DNA from 2 places in the Clostridium sp. 'White wine YQ' genome. Region 2 is predicted to be linked to the other one. Evidence: a T-box and tRNA genes for the amino acid it is inferred to sense, from the RefSeq annotation. Region 2 holds a T-box; the other holds one or more tRNA genes.
What was found. A T-box is a leader RNA that pairs with one kind of tRNA and senses whether it is charged. The one in region 2 lies ahead of trpS (tryptophan--tRNA ligase), so its partner is inferred to be a tRNA-Trp.
Positions count from the first base shown of each region.

Region 1: it encodes a tRNA-Trp, which carries the amino acid that the T-box ahead of trpS (tryptophan--tRNA ligase) is inferred to sense. The anticodon was not compared.

Region 1 is NZ_JAQYUU010000001.1:105,504-109,942, forward strand. Features, by position in the region: gene rimI (ribosomal protein S18-alanine N-acetyltransferase) at 1-18, opposite strand, end outside; gene tsaB (tRNA (adenosine(37)-N6)-threonylcarbamoyltransferase complex dimerization subunit type 1 TsaB) at 54-758, opposite strand; gene tsaE (tRNA (adenosine(37)-N6)-threonylcarbamoyltransferase complex ATPase subunit type 1 TsaE) at 755-1,216, opposite strand; gene PTZ02_RS00545 (metal ABC transporter substrate-binding protein) at 1,405-2,295, shown strand; tRNA gene PTZ02_RS00550 (tRNA-Trp) at 2,445-2,519, shown strand; gene PTZ02_RS00555 (cell wall-binding repeat-containing protein) at 2,661-4,439, shown strand, end outside.
Region 2 is NZ_JAQYUU010000001.1:2,377,600-2,382,038, reverse strand. Features, by position in the region: gene galU (UTP--glucose-1-phosphate uridylyltransferase GalU) at 1-705, shown strand, start outside; gene trpS (tryptophan--tRNA ligase) at 737-1,735, opposite strand; T-box leader at 1,780-2,009, opposite strand; gene PTZ02_RS11820 (DUF5670 family protein) at 2,070-2,225, opposite strand; gene PTZ02_RS11815 (zinc-ribbon domain-containing protein) at 2,440-2,604, opposite strand; gene PTZ02_RS11810 (endospore germination permease) at 2,771-3,841, opposite strand; gene PTZ02_RS11805 (spore germination protein) at 3,941-4,439, shown strand, end outside.

The DNA.
Region 1 (4,439 bases), 2.3 Mb from region 2:
TATATGTGTTGATTTCATTTCAATAATCTCAATATTTTCAGTTATATCCTCCATTAATCCAACCTCAATTTACTTTCATACTCTCTTTCAGCTTGGGATTTTCTTAGATATAAAGGGGTTGAGTTATTTATATCATCCTTTTCGCCGAGTAATAATTTTTCTAATCCAAGTTCACCTAAGGAAGATGCTCTTGTATAATTTAGATGCTTAGGTGGAAAATGAACATTTTTTCTTAAGTTTATTAGTTCTTTTTCATATTTATAAGTACCATCGCCTACAAATATAACTGATTCATCATATTTGTCTAGCAAATTGCCTAATTCCTCAAGAGATATTATAAGGTAATCACTTAACCTTTCTAGACTGCCGTTATTTGATTTATAAATTGCAGTATAAACATTTCCTCTTAATGCATCCATTATAGGACAAATTATTCCGCTATATGTAATTACATTGTATGCAAGACCATCTAAGTTTGATATTGAAACATAAGGCTTCTTAATTCCTTGGCTCATACCTTTTATAGTAGCAAGACCAATTCTAAGACCAGTAAATGAACCAGGTCCTTCTGAGATTACGAATCCATCTAGATCTTTTACAGAAAGTTCATTATCAGCTAATAATCTATCAATCATTGGTAGAAGTAGAACAGAATGCTGCTTTTTATCATTTAAACTATATTCTCCAATAACTTTAGTACTATCTAAAAGTGCGACAGTAGCAACAGAAGTGGAGGAATCAATACTTAAAATCTTCATAAAATTTTCTCCTCAAAATTTTTAAATCTTTGTCCAAAAGCTTTAATTCTAATCTTTCTAAAGTTTTCTCCAAGCTCAGGAACTTTTTTTATATTAATATGTACAAATTCTTCAGGAAGTATATCCTCTATGTAATTAGCCCATTCTATTAATGTAGCACCTTTCCCGAAAACATATTCATCAAACCCAATTGCCATAATTTCATCAGAATCACTTACTCTATATACATCAAAATGGAATAAAGGTATTCTACCACTATGATATTCATTTACTATATTAAAAGTAGGAGAGGTTATTTCCTCGCTTACTCCGAGTCCTTTTGCAAATCCTTTAGATATATGAGTTTTACCGGTACCTAAATCTCCAGTTAAACAAAAAACATCTCCAGCTTGAGCTAATTGACCTAATTTTTCGCCAAGGGATAGAGTTTTTTCTACAGAATCAATAATATATTCCATAATTGACTCCTTTCAAATATTTTATTTAATTATTATAGCTTATATTTTATCCAAATTATAGAGAAAATGAAAGGTAATATATTACATATTAGTTAAGAAAGTCTTACAACCAGTATATATCAATTGAAATTATACATATATTATTATAGAATATACTAGAAAACCATATGTTATAAGGAGGGAAAACAGTGAAAAAGGTAACTTTCGCCTTAATTATAGTAAACTTAATAATGTTTATAGGACTTTTTATTTTCCCGCAAACAGTGGTATCAAGTAAAGTTGATCATACAAGCAAGGAAAGAGCTCCTTATTTAAATATAATGGCGTCCAATAAACCAACTTATCTAATGATTAAAAAATTAGTCAAGGATAGACATAGTGTAGAATTTTTGCTAAAAAGTCAAGATGAGATAAAAAACTATACCATTAATGATGACATAGTAAATAATATTTCAAGAATGAATGTATTTGTTTATTCAGGTGATGCATTTGAACCATGGACTAAAGATCTTATTAGCAATCTTGATAAGGGGAAAACTGGAATAATTGATTTATCAAGAGGTACAAAGGGCTTGAAAGATTCAGACGGCAAACAAAATCCTTATTATTGGATGGATTTTGATAACTATAAAATAGCATTATTTAATGTAAAAAGTGAATTGCAGACTGATGATTTAGATAATAGAAATTATTATGAAGATAATTATAATAATATAGTAAGTAAATTTGAAAGTGACAATTCAAAGAATGTTGAAAGTATAAGAAAAATAAATGGTACAGATTTTTATTATGCTGATAATTCTTTGGAATACTATAGCAAGTATCTAAATTCTAAATCAAATATTTTGGACAGTGAAAAAGTAAGTAAGATTATTACCGAAAAAAAAGATATAAAACCATTTATAGTTTTTTATGAAAAAGATGAGACTATAGAAAGCTATAAAAATTCATTAATAACAAAAGGTGCGATGTTTATAAAAGTAAGCACATATAATGGAGATAAAGAATTTGCTGATCTTTTAACTGAAAACATTAATAACACCTATAATAGCTTAAAAACCTTAGAGATAAGTAATTAAATACAATACTTTATTTAATGTTGTATAAATTGATAATAGCAGAATATTAATTTCTGCTATTCAATATGTAAACAATTATAATTTTAAAACTCAAAAAAACTATTGCATCTTAAAAAAAAGTATGATAATATAAGTCTTGTGTTAAATATAGGGGTATGGCTCAACGGTAGAGTAGTGGTCTCCAAAACCATTGGTTGTGGGTTCAAATCCTACTGCCCCTGCCATAGAACAACAGAAATAGATTTCTGTTGTTCTTTTTTTTATGTCTAAAATTTATAAGGAAGCTTATATAATTGAAAAACAGAGTTCGATATAATATAATTTAAGTATTAGAGATTCATTAGAATTCAGAGATGAGGGATATTATGAGAAAGTTTACGAAAATTTATAGTTTGTCATTAGTGGCATTTTTACTGTTAAACACAAGAACAACTTTTGCAAGTGATATATATGAGAATAAATCTGTAAGTATTAATAGTAGTAATAAAGTTCATGACGACGTCATATGGGACAATGAAACAAAAGGAAATGAATTCATTTTTAAGGATACAACTCAACCAATTTGCACATATAAAGGGCCAAATGGCGTGGAAATAAGAAGTTATTCATCGGCATATAATACAATAGATAAATTAATGGCAGTTTATAACGAGCTGTTAAAAAATACAATAGGACCAGAAGTAAGCTATCTATCACATATTGATTTAATTGGTGATTATCCAATGGGAGCATATACAGCAGGTGTGTGGCATGGTATGTATGAAGAAGTTGGGGGAGTAAAAAGATTAGCTAAAGATAGATATATAGAACTTTTTGGATGTGATACTGTTTCATTTCAAGAATTAGCAGGAGTACTTTCTCATGAATATGGTCATCAATTTACAAACTATTATCTATTACTAAAAGAAGGAAAACTTTTTGATGATGATAGTAATAGCTATAATAAAGTGAGAAATTTATCTTCTTATAGCAGTGTTAACTCAGGATATCATGAATGGAACCCAGCAGAGATGGCAGCAGAAGATTATAAACAGCTTTATGGAAGTACGACTGGTAAAAACATTTATGAATTTAAGGATATAAAGGATAGAACAATAGCAGGAGATCAAACTAATTATTCATGGAATAGCTTAATGTATAATATATGGCCTCAAGAAAATATTTATTTGCCTCTAGCTTCTCAAGCTAATAATTTATATAACTATTGGGTGAGTATGTCAGGAAAGAGAGCTAGTAATGAGTTCGCTCCAACTATGCCATTACTTACAGTTACTGATGTAACAACTTTCCCTTATCCTTGGGGAGGAACTAAATCTACTGTAACTTTAAGTTGGACAAGCTCTGCAGATGATAATACTGATGATTTAAATTATGCAGTTGTTTGTTATAAGGGAGATATTAATAACCCTGGTAGTAGTTTTTATTACGGTGTAGTAAAAACTTCAAAAGATTCCACAGGAAGAACTGCTACAATAGGAACCTATAAATATGGAGATACATATGGCTCAGATGGTAATTTAGATTTAAATGCGAAATATAGAGTATTAGCAATGGATAAGGACGGAAAAGTTGTTGCTTCAAAGGATATATCAATAGACCCAAATAATTTAGCAAATTTAGTTACAAAGATTCCTAATAGAATCTCCGGTATTGATAGATATAAGACTGCTGTTAATATATCTAATACTGGATGGACAAGCACAAGTGATACTGTAATTTTAGCTACTGGTGATGATTTTCCAGACGCACTAAGTGCAGCACCACTAGCAAAAAAATATAATGCACCTATATTGTTAACTGAAAATAATACACTATCTGAGAGTACAAAAAATGAAATCAATAGACTTAAACCTAAAAATATAATAATTGTAGGTGGAATTGGAGCAGTTTCATCAGGCATTGAAAATCAGCTAGTTAATTCAGGATATAATTGTAGAAGAATTAGTGGAATAGATAGATACAGTACTTCATTATCTATTGCAAAAGAAATTGGCAATGTGAATGAAGTAGTACTAGCAACTGGAGAAGATTATCCTGACGCACTATCTATTGCTTCATATGCAGCTTCAAGAGGAATACCTATAATATTAACAGGAAAGAATAGTATACCTCAGAACTCAGAAAACTATATTAAGAGTTTAAAC
Region 2 (4,439 bases):
GGAAGAAATAAGAAGTGTATTGAAGATCATTTTGACAAATCTGTTGAATTAGAAATGGAATTAGAGAAGAATGGTAAGGAAGAACTATTAGAAATAGTTAGAGATATTTCGGACATGGTTGATATCCATTACATTAGGCAAAAAGAACCTAAAGGATTAGGACATGCTATACTATGTGCTAAAACTTTTGTTGGGAATGAGCCATTTGCAGTTCTTTTAGGAGATGACGTAGTTTATAGTGAAAAACCTTGTTTAAAGCAATTGATAGAATGCTTCGATGAATATAAAACTTCAATTTTAGGCGTACAAACAGTGCCTAGAAGTGATGTAAGTAAATACGGAATTGTTGATGGAAAACATATAGAAGATAGAGTATATAAAGTTAAAAATCTTGTTGAAAAACCAAACGTTGAGGAAACACCAAGTGATGTAGCTATATTAGGGAGATATATTATAACTCCTCAAATATTTGATATTTTAAAGAATACTGAGCCTGGAAAGGGAGGAGAAATCCAATTAACTGATGCACTAAAGGAATTAGTATCTCAAGAAGCAATGTATGCTTTTAATTTTGAAGGTAGAAGATATGATGTTGGAGATAAATTAGGATTTTTACAAGCTACAGTAGAGTATGCATTAAGAAAAGAAGACTTAAGAGATGAATTTATAGAGTACCTAGCGTCCAAGCCATGGGAAAGAGTATAATAAAAAAGAGAGTAACACTCTCTTTTTTTATTTATCTAGGAATTAATCCAATTTTCTTTTGAACTTTTCTTAAAGTTTTATTTGCTACGTAGGATGCTTTAACAGCACCATTTTTATAAATTTCTTCTAAATACGATTTATTTAATAAGAGATTGTTGATTTTTTCTTGTAAAGGAGTCAATTCATCTACAATCGCATCACCAACGTCTTTCTTAAATTCAGCATAACCTTTATCAGTATAATTAGCAACTACATCTTCTGGAGTTATCCCTTTAATAGAACAAAGGATATTTATTAGGTTTTTAATTCCAGGTTGCTCATCTGAGTAATTAATTTTGCCTAAAGTATCAGTAACAGCTCTACTTATTTTCTTACGTATAACCTCTGGGGGGTCCATTATTAAGATATAAGTATTTGGATTTTCATCTGATTTAGACATTTTCTTTAATGGGTCTTGTAAATTCATTATTTTAGCGCCTGTTGTTGGAATATATGGGTCAGGTATAATAAATGTATCACTATAGGTATTATTAAATCTATTTGCAATATCTCTGCATAGTTCCAAGTGTTGTTTTTGATCCTTCCCAACAGGGACTAAGTCAGCATTATATAATAATATATCAGCAGCCATTAAAACAGGGTAGTTGAATAAACCAGAACCTATAGAATCACCTAACTTTTGAGATTTGTCCTTATATTGAGTCATTCTTCCAAGTTCACCCATGTAAGTATTACAAGTTAATAACCAAGAGAGTTCACTATGAGCTGAAACATGAGACTGAATAAATAAAGTATTTTTTTCAGGATCAATACCAGCACCTATATAAATAGCTAACATTTCTAAGGTCTTTTTTCTTAGGTTAGCTGGAGTTTGGCGAACAGTAATTGCATGTAAATCAACCACACAAAAATAACAATCATATTCTTCTTGTAACTTTACCCAATTTTTTAATGCTCCTAAGTAGTTTCCTAAAGTTAAATCACCAGATGGTTGTATACCACTAAAGATAACTTTTTTTCTATCATCCATTGTATTTCTCCTCTCGAAATTAAAATAAGCCCTATGGATTTTATCCATAGGGCGTATAAAACGCGGTGCCACCTATCTTTTAGAGTAGAACTCTTCTTAATAAGATACAAATATATCTTGTTCTTTTAACGTAGAACAATCGTTCTAGCCTACTTATAATTCAGCTAAAAACCTCAAAGATCCATTCAGCTTAATCTTACATACTGTAATCTCACCATCTACAGTTCTCTTTAAAGAAGTTATTAAGCTTACTACTTCTTTTCATAGGAATCAACTAGTATTATATTATACTATATATTATATGATTATGAAAGAAGACTGTCAACGAAAGGAATTAATAGTTTTTTCTTCTTCCGAATAAGGCATCGAGTATAAAAACGATAGCAGCTAAAACTAATAAAAAATTAATAGCATAGCCACCAATTCTGAAAATAAGTCCTAAAATCCAAAAGAATAATACGAATCCACCAATCCATCTAAAAAAAACCATACACAACACCTCCTAAAGCATTATGTATTTAGTATTCCATCATATAAAATAATAATTCAAACTGTGTCAGAAATAATTCAAGATATATAACAGGGGCCATAGGAGTGGAGCTAGCTATTCAAATAGTTTCTATAGTTAAAAAGAGATGGATTAAAGTAATTTATTATTAAAATACAAGCCCCTTACCTAATTAGGCAAGGGGCTCTTAAAAGAATTAGAATCTGTCTCTGTTGAATTTTTGAGCTTTTCTAGCTTTTCTGCATTCAGGGCATCTTACAGGATCATTTTCGAATCCTTTTTCTTTATAGAATTCTTGTTCACCAACAGTGAAAACAAATTCCTTTCCACAATCTTTGCATACTAAAGTTTTATCTTCCATATCTATGGACCTCCTTAAAAATCTGTAGGGTCATTTTAGATATAATTTTAACCTTCCAGATATTAAGAAAGTAAAAATTTATCATTAAAAATTTCCCATATATTGTACAAAAATATTATATCATATCAGTGTTTAAAAACAATATTTTTTAAGGAAAAAATTTCTACTAATTGGCTTTATGGCTAAATTTAAAAAGCATACATGCTATTAGTGGAATTATCAAAATTACGACTAAATTAGCCAAGGATAGATAGTTTAATTCTACAATAAAATTATATGTATTTTTACTAAAATAAAAGCAAAACAAGAATATGAATATTGATATGATGGTGAAAAATTTAAATTTATTAGTGAGTTTACTTTCATTAATATAGAATATTCCATATATGCATAATAAATATTTAATAATAAATCCAAGCATATATTGCATTAAAACAAATAATTCACCACTTTCAACATATCCGCCGTAAGAAATCCTTTGTGCTTGAATGAATTCTGGGTAAAATAAGTTATTAGCTCTTATTGGTCCCAAGGAGCAAATAATATTAAAGACTGAGTAGACAATAATTATTAATGCGATAATAATAGCTATAAAATAGTGGGATTTTAAATTATTTTTCTTTGAAATATTCTTTATATATGGCAAAGAAATTCCAAGGGTTGACATAAGTCCCAAAGCATAGAGTATGCTAAAAAATGAATTTAGATTTAATTTATTTTCTAGTATAGGAGTCACATTTAAATATTTATTATATGGAAGTCCAAGTATTATTAGCAGAAATGTACATATAAGCATAAATGTTATTGAAACCAATGCAAGTTTAAAAATACTGTCGAAGCCTTTTGAAGCCATATAAATACAAGGTATTATTAAAAATAAATAAGAAAAAAACAAAGGGGTCTCTATAAATAAATTTGTATGAATAGCACTAGATAAAGCTGTTATACTTTCACAGCAATTCAGAAATAAAACTGCTGAAAAGAGCAATAAAAAAATAGTTCCAAAGGATTTCCCAAAGGACTTAATATAAAGAAAGTTTAAATCTGGAATATTGTATTTGACAAATGTATTTATTATTATATAACCAACAGTAATAAGTATTAACCCGGCAATAAGTGTATACAACCAGGCATCTCTTCCCCCCCACTCAATAACTAGACCAGGATATAATTTTATTGAGAGCATAGTCAAACATATAATAAAAAACATAAAATGTTTACTTGTTATTTTATCCAAATTAGTCCACCTCTTCTTAATTTTATTCTGAAATAGTATTTACTATTTTGGGGAATATTAAACCCTATGGAAGAAAATAATAAAGAGTAGGTGAGGGAAATGAGCAAGAATAATTTAGATATTATTAAGGAGAAGTTTAATAATGCTTTTGATGTAAAGTATAGAGAAATTGAGACACCAATTGGAAAAGCTACACTGGTATTTATAGATGATTTGTGCTCATCTGATTTCATAAGCCAGTATATTATTAAACCACTAATAGCTAAAAGAAATAATATTAGTAATACTGAAGACCTTTTAACTAAAGTTTTGGATATTAATTTAGCTGGGGACGTTAAAGATATTAGTGATGCTGAATTACATATATTAATGGGTGACGTAGTACTTATATTTAGTCAAAATGAAAAAATGCTTTATTGTGAAGTTAAAGGTTTTGTTAGGAGAAGTGTAGGAATACCTGTTACAGAGTCAGTGCTTAAAGGTCCTAGAGAGGGGTTTGCAGAAGCACTTGTTGATAATGTAGCATTAATCAGAAGAAGAATAAAAAATCCTAGCTTGAAATTTGAAGTAATGTTTGCGGGAACAGAATCTCAAACAA